3 regions of the Acidovorax sp. LjRoot74 genome follow, and region 2 is predicted to be linked to each of the others. Evidence: predicted binding sites of a transcription regulator. Region 2 holds the regulator's gene; each other region holds the start of a gene.
The links. The regulator FNR, encoded in region 2, switches genes on or off when oxygen is low (the NO sensors DNR and NnrR bind a similar motif). The targets are predictions, from matches to a motif close to TTGATNNNNATCAA.

Region 1: a site for FNR is predicted at 2,244-2,257, ahead of ACSQ3O_RS00900 (universal stress protein). Genes of this name have one in related genera too.
Region 3: a site for FNR is predicted at 2,697-2,710, ahead of ubiU (ubiquinone anaerobic biosynthesis protein UbiU). Genes of this name have one in related genera too.

Annotation. Positions count from the first base shown of each region.
Region 1 covers NZ_CAXUTI020000001.1:189,143-193,182, forward strand. The annotation lists gene ACSQ3O_RS00890 (TetR/AcrR family transcriptional regulator) at 1-560, shown strand, start outside; gene ACSQ3O_RS00895 (fasciclin domain-containing protein) at 649-1,587, opposite strand; gene ACSQ3O_RS00900 (universal stress protein) at 1,768-2,190, opposite strand; gene ACSQ3O_RS00905 (metallophosphoesterase) at 2,304-3,149, opposite strand; gene ACSQ3O_RS00910 (LysR family transcriptional regulator) at 3,162-4,040, opposite strand, start outside.
Region 2 covers NZ_CAXUTI020000001.1:3,793,060-3,797,099, reverse strand. The annotation lists gene ccoG (cytochrome c oxidase accessory protein CcoG) at 1-186, shown strand, start outside; gene ACSQ3O_RS18030 (FixH family protein) at 256-531, shown strand; gene ACSQ3O_RS18025 (hypothetical protein) at 610-903, shown strand; gene fnr (fumarate/nitrate reduction transcriptional regulator Fnr) at 1,015-1,737, opposite strand; gene hemN (oxygen-independent coproporphyrinogen III oxidase) at 1,931-3,313, shown strand; gene ACSQ3O_RS18010 (sulfite exporter TauE/SafE family protein) at 3,319-4,040, shown strand, end outside.
Region 3 covers NZ_CAXUTI020000001.1:5,650,865-5,654,904, forward strand. The annotation lists gene trhA (PAQR family membrane homeostasis protein TrhA) at 1-358, opposite strand, end outside; gene ACSQ3O_RS26705 (U32 family peptidase) at 361-1,320, opposite strand; gene ubiU (ubiquinone anaerobic biosynthesis protein UbiU) at 1,514-2,569, opposite strand; gene ACSQ3O_RS26715 (MFS transporter) at 2,736-3,920, shown strand; gene ACSQ3O_RS26720 (LysR substrate-binding domain-containing protein) at 3,904-4,040, opposite strand, start outside.

The DNA.
Region 1 (4,040 bases), 3.6 Mb from region 2:
AGGAGGCCATCCTCCAGTCGGCCTGCCGTCTGCTGGGCGAAAAGGCCTTTGACGCCATGACCATGGACGATGTCGCCAATGCCGTGGGCATTGCGAAGGCCAGCCTGTACAAGCACTTCTGCAGCAAGGAAGAACTGTGCAGCGCCGCCATGGTGCAGATCCTGGGGCGTGTGCAGGCCTATCTGGCGGGCTTGCCCGCCGACATGCCGCCGCTGGACAAGCTGCGCTCGCTGGTGCGCTGGTCGCTGGAGCGCCTGCTGACCAACGAAATGCCGCTGCTGCCCAGCCGCAACTCCACGCTGCGTGCGGTGCTGATGGCCAACAAGGACTACCTCAACGGCCTGGTGGGCGTGAGCGACCAGATCGGCGAATGGATCACCGAAGCCCAGGCCCAGGGCGTGATCAGCTCCAGCCTGCCACCCATCGTGGTGCTCTACACCCTCTATGCACGCGCCTGCGATCCGGTCGTGAGTTTTCTCAAGGAAAGCGGCCAGTATTCAGACGCGGAGATCGTGGACCTGGTGGTGCGCACCTGCTTTGACGGACTGGCGGCACGCTAAGAAGTCCCCCGGGGTTTTTTCCCGGACCCGACCAAAAAGAAAGCCCGGCATGCCGGGCTTTTTTGCGTGGAGGCCATCGCCCCGGGGATCACTTGGGCAGGATCACCTTGTCCACCACATGGATCACGCCGTTGCTGGTGAACACGTCTGCCGCCGTGATGTTGCTGGTGCGCATGTTCTGGTCGGTGATCACCAGGCTGGTGCTCACGGTGAAACTCTGGCCCTGCACCGTGGTGATGGCTGTGTTGGTGGGCACCTCGGCCTTGAGCACGCGCGCAGGCACAACGTGGTAGGTCAGCACCTTGGTCAACAGGGCGGTGTTGGCCAGCAGGTCGGCCTTGCTCACGCCCAGCTCGGTCAACAGCGCAGCAAAGGCGGCGTTGGTGGGGGCGAACACGGTGAACGGGCCGGTGCCCTGCAAAGTGCTCACCAGCCCTGCGGCCACCACGGCCTCGACCAGGATGCTGAAGTCCGGCAGGGCCGAGGCCGTGGCCACGATGTCCTTGTCGGCGGGCAGCAGCACCTTGTCTACCAGGTGCACCACGCCGTTGCTGGCCTGGATGTCGGTGCTGGTGATGGTGCTCACGCGGTTGCGGCCGTCGGTGATCTTGAGGCCGTTGTTGGATTCGATCTTGAAGAAGCCGCCCGACACCGGCGTGATCGCCTTGCCCAGTGGCACATCGGCCCGCATCACCTTGGCGCCCAGCACGTGGTAGGTCAACACGGCGGTCAGCAGCGGCTTGTTGGCCAGCAATGCGTCCTTGGTCACGCCCAGCTCGGTCAGCAGCGCAGCGAAGGCGGCATTGGTGGGTGCGAACACGGTGAGCGTGCCGGTGCTCAGTGTGTTGGCCAGCCCGGCGGCCGTGACGGCCTCGACCAGGATGCTCAGGTCGGGGGTGTTCTGCGCCAGCTCGACGATGTTGCGCTGGGGCTCGTCGTCGCTGCCCCCACAGGCTTGCAGCAGGGTGGTGCTCGCGCCCAGGGCGGCGGCCATCAGGACGGTGCGGCGGTTGAATGTGGTGTTCATGGGTCGCTCCTCTCGGTTTCGATGGAAATGACACGCCAGGATGGGCGTGGCGCGAATGTATAACCAAATGGTATTAAAGTAAACCAATTGGTCATTCAGAAACCATACGGTAATCATGGGCGAAAAAAAAGCCCCGCAGACGCAGGGCTTGGCGGGATGGCGCCCGAAGGCGCCGGTGGGTTAACGCACGATCAGCAGCGGCACCTTGCTGTAGGCCAGCACCTGGGTGGTGACCGAACCCATCACCAGGGTGGCGATCGCGCCGTGGCCGTGTGAGCCCATGACCAGCAGGTCGAACTTGCCGGTGTCGGCCACCTTGGCAATGGTTTCGCCCACCGTGCCCACTTTGACGCTGCGCTTGGCGTCCACGCCATGGCGGCCCAGGAATTTGCACACGGGCGCGAGGATCTTTTCGGCTTCTTCGGCGTGGTAGGTGTCCACCACTTCCTTGCCCAATGCCGCACGCGCGCGCGCGGGCAGCGGAGCCTGCACGGTCAGCACGGTGTAGGTATGGGTGCCGCCCAGCAGTTCTTCGTGGGTGGCCAGGTAGGCCAGCATTTTCTTGGTGTAGGCGCTGCCATCGACAGCAAGCAGGATGTTCATGGTGTTCTCCGAGAAGGGATAAGGCAGACTACTCTGCGCAGGTGCCTGTTGTCTTGACCTGGGTCATGCTTTTTTGCCTGGCGCGTGGCGAATTCACAAGAACCGCGTGTTGATCATACGGTGACCGTCCAGCAAGGCCGGAAGGTGGCCTGCTCCCCCTTGCGCGCATAACCCAGCGGGTTGGCCACCACGCGGCACTTCCAGGCAGAACCATCGCCATGCAGGCCTTCTGCGATGTAGTCGCTGGGCGCATGCAGGTGGCCATGCAGCCACAGCTGCGCATGGGCCAGCAGATGGTCCAGCGCGTTGCAAAACCCGGCCGTGCCGGGCACCAGGCCGTAGCGTGGGTCGGCGCTTTTCAGGCTGGGCGCAAAGTGGGTGACGGCCACCGTGGGGCCGTCAAAGCGCTGCTGCAGTGCAGCGGCCAGCCATTCCTGGCAGGCCAGGGCCTGTTCGCGCAATGGCTCGGCCAGGAACGGCTCGCCAAACCGCGTGCCACCGGTTTTGCGCAGGTAAAAGTTGGCGGCGCGGAATGCCTTGTCGCGCAGCTTTAGCCGCCGGGCCAGGTCGGTGCTGCCCTCATGGTCTGCCAGGGCATCGAAGTCGCTCCAGAGTGTGGTGCCCACAAAGCGGGTGCCCTGCAGCACCAGGGTTTCGCGCTCCAGCCAGGCAATGCCCAGGCGGTCGCAGGTCTGGCGCAGGCGCAGGTGCGCGGCGTCGAAGTCCTGCGCATCGTATTCGTGGTTGCCGGGCACAAACAGCACCGGGGTGGGCCAGCCAGCGTGCTGGGGCAGGGGAGAAAAGCGCACCAGGCCGAAGTCGTCGTCGGCCAGCTGTGAGCCGCTCTGGTAAGAGCCCACGTCCCCTGCCAGCACCAGCACATCGGCACCGGGGGCGGGTTCAGGAGCAAAGTGGGGATGGGCCTCCAGGTGGAGGTCGGACAGGAGCTGGATGTTCATCGACTGCGCAGTCTACGGTGTCTGCTGCGTGTCCTGCTCCGGGAAGGTGCGCCGGGCCGAGCGCGCCAGCGCATTCAGCAACCAAGTCATGGCCGCCTGCTGGGGGCCGCGCCTGCGCCACAACGCATCCACGTGCACGGCCGGCACATCCAGTGGCAAGGCCCTTTGCACCAGCACATCGGCAATACCAGTCACCGGCACAAAGTGGCGTGGCAGCACGGTGAGCAGGTCCGAGCCCGACACCACCCGCCCGGCCGTGAAGAACTGGTTGACCGTGATCACCACCTTGCGCTCGCGCCCGAGCGATGCCAGCGCTTCGTCGATGAAGCCAAATGGACGGCCCGAAAAACTGACCAACATGTGCCGGGCCGCGCAATAGGCGTCCAGCGTGAGGGGCGCGCTGGCCAGCGGGTGCCCCTGGCGCATCACACATACATATTCGCCGTCATACAGGCGGCGGCTCTCAAAGGCCACCACACCGCCCGACTGGGCGCGGGCCGTGAGGTCGGCCAGCGCCGCCGGAAAGTAGCCCACGGCCATGTCGGCGGCTTCTTCGTCCAGCAGGCGGCGGGGGTCGCGCGTGGTCAGCGGCAGCACCCGGATGGAAATGCCGGGCGCCTCGCGCTCGATGATCTCGACCAGGGCGGGCACCAGGGTGGCGGCCGTGGCATCGGCCATGGCCAGCACAAAGGTGGACTCTGCCGTTGCGGGCTCGAAGTGCCCGGGGGCCAGGGACTCCTGCAGGTGGGCCAAGGCCTCGCGCACCGGGGGCCACAGCGCCAGCGCCCGGGGGGTGGGCTCCACCCCCTGGCCGCTGCGCACCAGCAGTTCGTCCCCCAGCACCTCGCGCAGACGCCGCATGGCGTTGCTCACCGCAGGCTGGGTGATGGA
Region 2 (4,040 bases):
GGCCTGGAGGTGTCCTCCGACGCCGAAGTGGACATCGGTGCGGCCGAGTCGCGCTGGGTGGCGGTGCGCTTGCAGATACCGTATGGTTCTGCAAGCCCGGGTTCCCATGCCGTGCAGTTTGATGTGCAGGCGGTGGGCGCTGCTGCCCATGTGTCTGAAAAATCTGTGTTCCTGGTGCCACGCTGAGTGGCGCCCCGGTGCAAGGCCCGACCTGGCCTTGTGTTGATCGAGATGAATGTGAAGGAGTAAGTCGCCATGTCTTCAAACCCAGCCATTGCCCAGGCTGAAGCAGCCCCCTGGTGGAAATTTGGCCATGTCTGGCTGGTGATTGCCGGCCCGGCCATCGTGATCGTCGCGGGTTTTGTGACCCTTTGGCTGGCAGTGTCTCGGCCAGACCCTGTGGTGGCGGAAGACTATTACCGCAAGGGAATCGAGATCAACCAGACGCTGGAAGCCCCCGAGAAGAGCCTGGCACCGGCCATGAAGGGCCGCAATCATGCCGCCACACCGGTGCAGGACCAGCCACGTTGAAACTGTGCGAGGCCATGGCAGCCCAAGGATAGGGTGCCACCTTGCTACCAATGAGCCACCCCGGGAGACAGGAACGATATGTGGACGCAACGCCTGATGTGGATTGCATGGCCCGCCTTCTTGATGGCGGGTGTGCTGGAGATGCTTGTTTTTGCGATGGTGGACCCGCAGGACCTGCACTGGTTCGGCCAGCCGCTGGCGCTGTCACGGCAAGGGGTCTATACCCTGGCTTTTTTTGCGTTCTGGGTTGTCACCATGGCCAGCAGTGCGCTGACTACGCTGCTGGCCATGTCACCTTTTGAGCTGAACCGTTGCCCGGTGCCAGAGGGCGAGCGGCCGGATGACTGCCGCAAGACATCGTCCTGCTCTTGAGTGCGGTGTGGGGTACGGTGCTGGCTGCTAGGCAGCCGGTTTGCTTTGCACTGAAATCGGCACCAAATGTGGCAGGCAGCAGTTGATCGCCCGGCGAGGGCTCTTACAAAGTCAGTGGCAGGCCTGCTGGCTATTCACGATGCGCTTGAGGGCGTCCGTGTCCAGGATGCGGACATGGCGCTGTTTGACTTCCACAATGCCTTCTTCCACAAACTTGGAGAAGGTGCGGCTCACGGTTTCGAGTTTCAGGCCCAGGTAGCTGCCGATTTCTTCGCGGGTCATGCGCAGCACCAGTTCGGACTGCGAGAAGCCCCGCGCATGCAGGCGCTGCACCAGGTTCAGCAAGAAGGCGGCGAGGCGCTCTTCGGCGCGCATGCTGCCCAAGAGCAGCATCACGCCGTGTTCGCGCACGATCTCGCGGCTCATGATCTTGTGCACATGGTGCTGCAGGGCCGTGACCTCACGAGACAGTTCTTCGATGCGGTCGAAGGGCATGACGCAGACCTCTGCATCCTCCAAGGCCACTGCGTCGCAGGTGTGGTGGTCGTTCACGATGCCGTCAAGGCCGATGATTTCGCCCGCCATCTGGAAACCCGTGACCTGATCGCGGCCGTCTTCTGTGGCCACGCAGGTCTTGAAAAAGCCGGTGCGGATGGCGTAGAGTGAGGTGAAGGATTCGCCGTTGCGGAATAGCGTGCCACCGCGCTTGACCTTGCGGCGAACGGCAACAACCTCGTCGATGCGCTGCAGTTGCTCTTCGTTCAGGCCCACGGGCATGCACAGCTCGCGCAGGTTGCAGTTGGAGCAGGCGACTTTGATGGTGAGCGGGTTCATAGGCACATGAGCTAGGGGTGGAGCGTCGAGCATATCGTGCCCGATGCGAAAAGCTGGGAAGGCCTTCGGGGGCATCTGAGCGACTGACATGCATCAAATTGTCGCTGGTCGGCCTGATTGTTCACTTGATGCAGGTCAAGGACATGTTCCTAAGGGTACGGCACAGTCAGGGTGTACGCAAGGATATTCCCCCATGACTGCTGTTTCGCCCGATCTCCTGCGCCGTTTCGACGTGCCGGGACCCCGCTATACCTCCTATCCGACAGCTGATCGTTTTGTCGAGGCGTTTGGGCAGGAGGACTACATCCTCGCGTTGGAGCAACGCCGGACGGGCTCGGTGGCCAAGGCCCTGCCCCTGTCCCTGTATGTGCACATTCCGTTCTGCGAATCGTTGTGCTACTACTGCGCCTGCAACAAGATCATCACCAAGCACCACGATCGCGCAGAGGTTTATCTGCGCTACCTGAGCCGCGAGATTGATCTGCACACCGCCCATTGCGGCGTGGGGCAGGTCGTGAGCCAGTTGCACCTGGGGGGCGGCACGCCCACGTTCCTGTCTGATGCAGGTCTGCGCGAACTCATGGCCATGCTCAAGCGCAGCTTCACGCTCGCGCCGGGCGGCGAATATTCCATCGAGGTGGATCCACGTACCGTCAATGCCGATCGGCTGGCCTTGCTGGCTGAGCTGGGGTTCAACCGTCTGAGTTTTGGTGTGCAGGATTTCGACGCGGAAGTGCAAAAGGCCGTGCACCGCATCCAGCCCGCCGAGCAGGTGTTTGCGCTGGTGGAGTCTGCTCGTTCGCTGGGTTTTGATTCGGTGAATGTGGACCTGATCTACGGCCTTCCACGCCAGACGCCCGAGTCGTTTGACCGCACCTTGGCGCAGGTGGCACAGCTTCGTCCCGACCGCATCGCGCTGTATGCCTACGCGCACCTGCCCGAGCGTTTCAAGCCCCAGCGTCGCATTGTGTCGGCCGAGCTGCCTACCGCGTCGAGCAAGCTGTCCATGCTCTCGCGTTCGCTGGATGCATTCATGGAGGCGGGGTATGTCTATGTGGGCATGGACCACTTTGCACTGCCCTCAGATGCCCTGGCCGTGGCCAAGCGGCAAGGGCGCTTGCACCGCAACTTCCAGGGCTACAGTACACAGCCCGACTGTGACCTGATCGGCCTGGGCGTGTCTGCCATTGGCCGGGTGGGCGCCACCTACAGCCAGAATTCCAAGACGCTGGATGAGTACTACGACTTTCTCGACCAGGGGCGCCTGCCGGTGGTGCGCGGACTGGCGCTGACGCGCGACGACCTTGTGCGGCGCGCCGCCATCATGGCCCTGATGTGCCAGGGTGAGTTGCTCTATGAATCCATGGAGCAGGCCTGGTTGATCGACGTGCGGCAGTACTTTGCAGCCGAAATCGCCCAGCTCGAAGACATGGCGGAGCAGGGGTTGGTGCGGGTAGGGCCTGAAGGGATTGAGGTGACTGCCATGGGGTGGTTCTTTGTGCGCGGCATTGCCATGGTGTTCGACCGCTATCTGCAGGCAGACCGCAACCGCGCCCGGTTTTCGCGCATCATCTGAGTCCTATGCTTGCAACGGTCGCCTGGACGGCTTTGCTCATGGGGCTCGCAGGCGGGTCCCATTGCTTGGCCATGTGCGCCGCACCCTGTGGCGCACTGGTCGGGCAGGGAGCGGAGCATGCCGCCGCAGCGGGTGGACGGGGCGGCACGCAGCGAGAGGCTGCAGTAGGGCAGGCCGTGCACTGGGCGCCGCGTGGTGGTGTGGCCCTGCGTGGTGTCGCATTTCATGGGGGGCGTTTGGTGGGGTACGCGGCTGCAGGGGCGCTGGCTGCTCTGGCCATGGACAGCCTGGCCTGGCTCACGCAGCAGACCACGGCCTTGCGCCCTGCGTGGACCCTGATGCATGTGGCCGTCATGGCCTGGGGCTTGATGATGATGGTGCAGTCGCGCCAGCCCGCCTGGGTGGAACAGGCCGGGCGAGCCGTCTGGGGGCGTGTACGACCGTGGGTGAGTGCGCCGGGCGGTGTGCTGGTGGCGGGTGTGCTCTGGGCATTGATGCCTTGCGGGTTGCTTTATTCGGCGCTGCTGGTGGCCGCGTTGAGCGGCGGGCCCCTGGAAGGGGCGCTGTGCATGGCGCTTTTTGGCGTGGGCAGCGGTGTCTGGCTTGTCGGCGGCCCGTGGGCATGGAGCCGCCTCCGGCGCCGCCTGAATCTGGCCCGCGCCGAATGGGGCACCCGGATTGCGGGGGGCTTGCTCTGTGCCGTTGCAGCCTGGGCGCTCTGGATGGA
Region 3 (4,040 bases), 1.9 Mb from region 2:
AGATCTCCTGCACCACGCCCAGCGCCGCGAGCCCCCACACCACACCCAGCAGCGACCAGCCCCAGGCGCCGCGCAGCGACACCAGCGCAAACGGCGTGTAGCTGCCCGCGATCAGCAGGTAGATGCTGCAGTGGTCGAGCTTTTGCAGCACCGCCTTGGGTTTGCACGCACGCACACTGTGGTACGCGGTGGAGGCGGCGTACAGCAGCACGAGCATGGCGCCGTAGATGCTGAAGCTCACGATCTTCCAGGGGTCGCCCAGGCGTGTGGCCAGCACCACCAGCACGGCGGTGCCGGTGGCGGCCAGGGCTGCGCCCACCAGGTGGGTGAGGCTGTTGAGACGTTCGCCAGGGTACATGGCTAACCAGCGGCAGCCTTGCCAGCCGAGGGCGTGGCCTGCGCCGTGCGCGCGGGCCCCACGCGCCCCTGCTCCAGCCCGGGGCGGCCCTCCCAGAATCCGTTGCAGGGGGCATCGGGCAACAGCGGCTCGGCCTGCTGGGCGCAGCGCGCGGCCAGGGCGGCGTTGGTGGCGTCGCAGCGGGCGGCGTCGAACAGCGCCACCACCTCGGGCATGTGCCGGGCCTGGGGCGACAGGCGCACCAGGTCCACGCCCAGCGCAGCCATCTGCGGCAGCGCGTGCAGCAGCTGGTACACGCGGGCTGATTGCGTCTGGATGCCGTTGAGCACCAGAAAACCCTCGCCATCGCGCGTGCGCAGCGGCAGGCCGTCGGGGTGGCTCTGGCAGACAAATCCGCAGTCGTCCTTGGGCCGGTTGGCGTGGCGCGCAGTGAAACAGCGGGCCGAGTAGGCCAGCGGCAGCCGCCCGTGCGCAAACACCTCCGTCTGCAACCCGGCGGGCCGCGCGGCCTGGATGCGCGCGAGGTCGGCCTGGGGCATCTCCACGGGCATCACCCAGCGGGTGGCACCCAGCTGCGCGATCCAGCCTACGGCGCGCGGGTGGTACAGGTTCAGGTGGGGCCCGGCCACAAAACGCTGTCCGGCCTGGTGCAGGCAGTGCACGGCGCCCATGTCGTTGGCCTCCACCTCAAACCCGGGCTCGTTGGCCACGAGCTTGTGCATGGTGCCCACGTCAGCCGTGGATTCGAGCAGCACCTGGGTGGAGAGCACCACTTGCTTGCCTGCAGCGCGCAGCATCTCGCCCAGCGCCAGCCAGTCGGCCAGGCGCAGTTCGTGGCGGCGCGAGCACACGGTCTCACCCAGGTACACCACATCGAGCGGTGTTCCCGCCAGGGTCTCGTAGAAGTCAAACACCTGGCTGCGTGGCCAGTAGTACTGCAGGGGGCCCAAAGAGATTTTCATGGGAGCGGTCTCCGGGGTTTTCATCGGGTTGTTTCGGTTTCAAAGAGGCACACCAGCCTGCAATCCAGCGCGGGCCAGGCCAGCGACCGCCGCGCAAGGGCCGCCCCGCCGCGCTGGCGGTGTCTCCCTTCCCGCATCGCGCTAGCGAGGCGAGAGAAGGGGGAAGGCGCGCAGCGCCTCAGGGGGTTGTTCCTCATTTCCAGGGGCGGTGGTAGGCGCCCAGCGTGTGCTGCTGGCCCTCGGCCACCTGGTCGAGCTGGGCCATCCAGTGCGTGCGCGGGCGATAGCGCTGGGGCTGGGCCATGCAGTCGTCGATGGCAGCGCGCCACACCTGCGTGACCTGGGCCACATAGGCGGGGCTGCGCTGGCGGCCTTCGATCTTGATGGCGCGCACGCCCATCTGCACCAGCTGGGGCAGCAGCTCCAGCGTGTTCAGGCTGGTGGGCTCTTCCAGCGCGTAGTAGCCCTGGTCGTCCTCCACGTCAAAGCGGCCCTTGCACAGCGTGGGGTAGCCGGCTTTTTCGCCGGGCGCAAAGCGGTCTATCAGCACACCGCCCAGGCGCGACTCCATGCCGCCCTCTGTCTCCTGCCAGCGCACGGCCTTGGGGGGCGAGCACACGCCGTGGGTGTTGGGCGATTCGCCCGTGGCGTACGACGACAGTGCGCAGCGCCCCTCCACCATCACACACAGGCTGCCAAAGCCGAAGACCTCGATCTCGACCTCGGTGCGCTCGATCACCTGGCGCACCTGCGGAAGCGAGAGCACGCGCGGCAGCACGGCCCGCACGATGCCGAACTGCGCACGGTAGAAGTTGATGGCGTCGTGGTTGGTGGCCGAACCCTGCACCGACAGGTGCAGCCGCAGCCGGGGGTGGTGCTGCACTGCGTGCTGCATGAGGCCGGGGTCGGCCAGGATGACGGCGTCCACGCCCAGGTCCACCGCCTGGTCCAGCGCGCTCAGCCAGGGCGCCTCGCGCCCGGCCTGCGGGTAGGTGTTGAGCGCCATGAACACCTTGGCGCCGCGCGCGTGGGCGTAGGCAATGCCCTGCGCAATGGCGGCGGCGTCGAAGTTGAGCCCCGCAAAGTTGCGCGCGTTGGTGGCGTCGCGCAGGCCCAGGTAGACGCAGCTGGCGCCATGGTCCACGGCGGCCTTGAGGGCGGGCAAGCTGCCTGCGGGGCAGACCAGCTCGGGCGCCGCCAGCGGGGCTGCCGGGGCGGCAGCGAAAGAAGATACGGTCACGGAATCCATCGCGGTCCATCGTCCAAACAGGCCCGCACGGTACGGCGGCCGGGGGGCGCGTCCGCTGATCCCGATCAAAGCGGGCGCACAATGGCAGAGTTTTTTTGTCGGAATTGACCCAGATCCGGTCTCCGGCTTGACCCATTTCAAGTGCGCCTTGACGCACCTCCAGCCCATGAACCGCAACCTTTGGCTGCTGGCCCTGTGCCAGGGCCTGTTCCTCACCAACAACGTCGTCTTCATTGCCATCAACGGCCTGGTGGGCCTGCAGCTGGCCCCGTTTGGCTGGATGGCCACGCTGCCCGTGATGGGCTATGTGGTGGGCGGGGCGCTGTCCACCCCGCTGGTGGCGCACAGCCAGGCACGCTGGGGGCGCAAGGTGTCGTTCCAGATCGGGCTGGCCGTGGCCGTGGTGTCGGCCGCGCTGTGTGCCTGGGCGGCGTTCAGCGCCAGCTTCTGGCTGCTGTGCACGGCCACGGTGGTGGCGGGCTACTACAGCGCCAATGGCGGGCTGTACCGCTTTGCTGCGGCCGAACTGGCCACGCCAGACTACCGGGAAAAGGCCGTATCGCTGGTGCTGGCCGGTGGCCTGCTGGGCGCCGTGGCGGGCCCCAACCTGGCCAGCGCTACGCGCACGCTGTTCCCGGTGCCGTTTGCGGGCGCCTACATCGCGCTGATTGGCGTGGCGCTGTTGTCCATGCTGTGCATGTCGGCCATCCGCTTCGAGGTGCAACCCGTGGTGCTCAATGCTGCGGGCCAGCGCGAGCAGGGGCGCCCGCTCAAAGTCCTGATGCGCCAACCTGCCTTCATCGTGGCCATTGTGGGCGCCGCGCTGGGCTATGGCGTGATGAACCTGCTGATGGCTGCCACGCCGCTTGCCATGCAGGTGTGCGGGTTTGACTTCGACGCCTCGGCGCTGGTGCTGGAATGGCATGTGATCGGCATGTTTGCGCCCGGCTTTGTCACCGGCCACCTCATCAAGCGCTTTGGCGTGTTGCCCATCATGGGCGTGGGTGTGCTGCTGAACTTTGCCTGTGTGGCCGTGGCGCTGATGGGCCTGGAGCTGCACCACTTCGGCATTGCGCTGTTCTTCCTCGGCGTGGGCTGGAACTTCCTGTTCACAGGCTCCACCACGCTGGCGATGACGGCCTACCGCCCGGAAGAGAAGGACCGCGCCCAGGCAGCCATCAACTTCTGCGTGTACGCCACGCTGGCACTGAGTGCGTTTTCGTCGGGCGTGCTGGTCACCACCCAGGGCTGGACGCTGCTCAACGCGGGCTCGCTGCTGCCCATCACCCTCACCGGGCTGGCACTGCTGTGGCTGGCGCTGCAGCGCCGCCGCCCTACGGCGGCGGTGTAAGGCCCCCGTCCCCGGCCGCCACCTCGGCCTGCAGCCACTGCATGAAGGCGGTCACCGTGGGGTCGGGTTCGCGTGCGGGTGGCATGAACAGGCTGTAGCCCCGGGCGCCCGTGTCGGCAT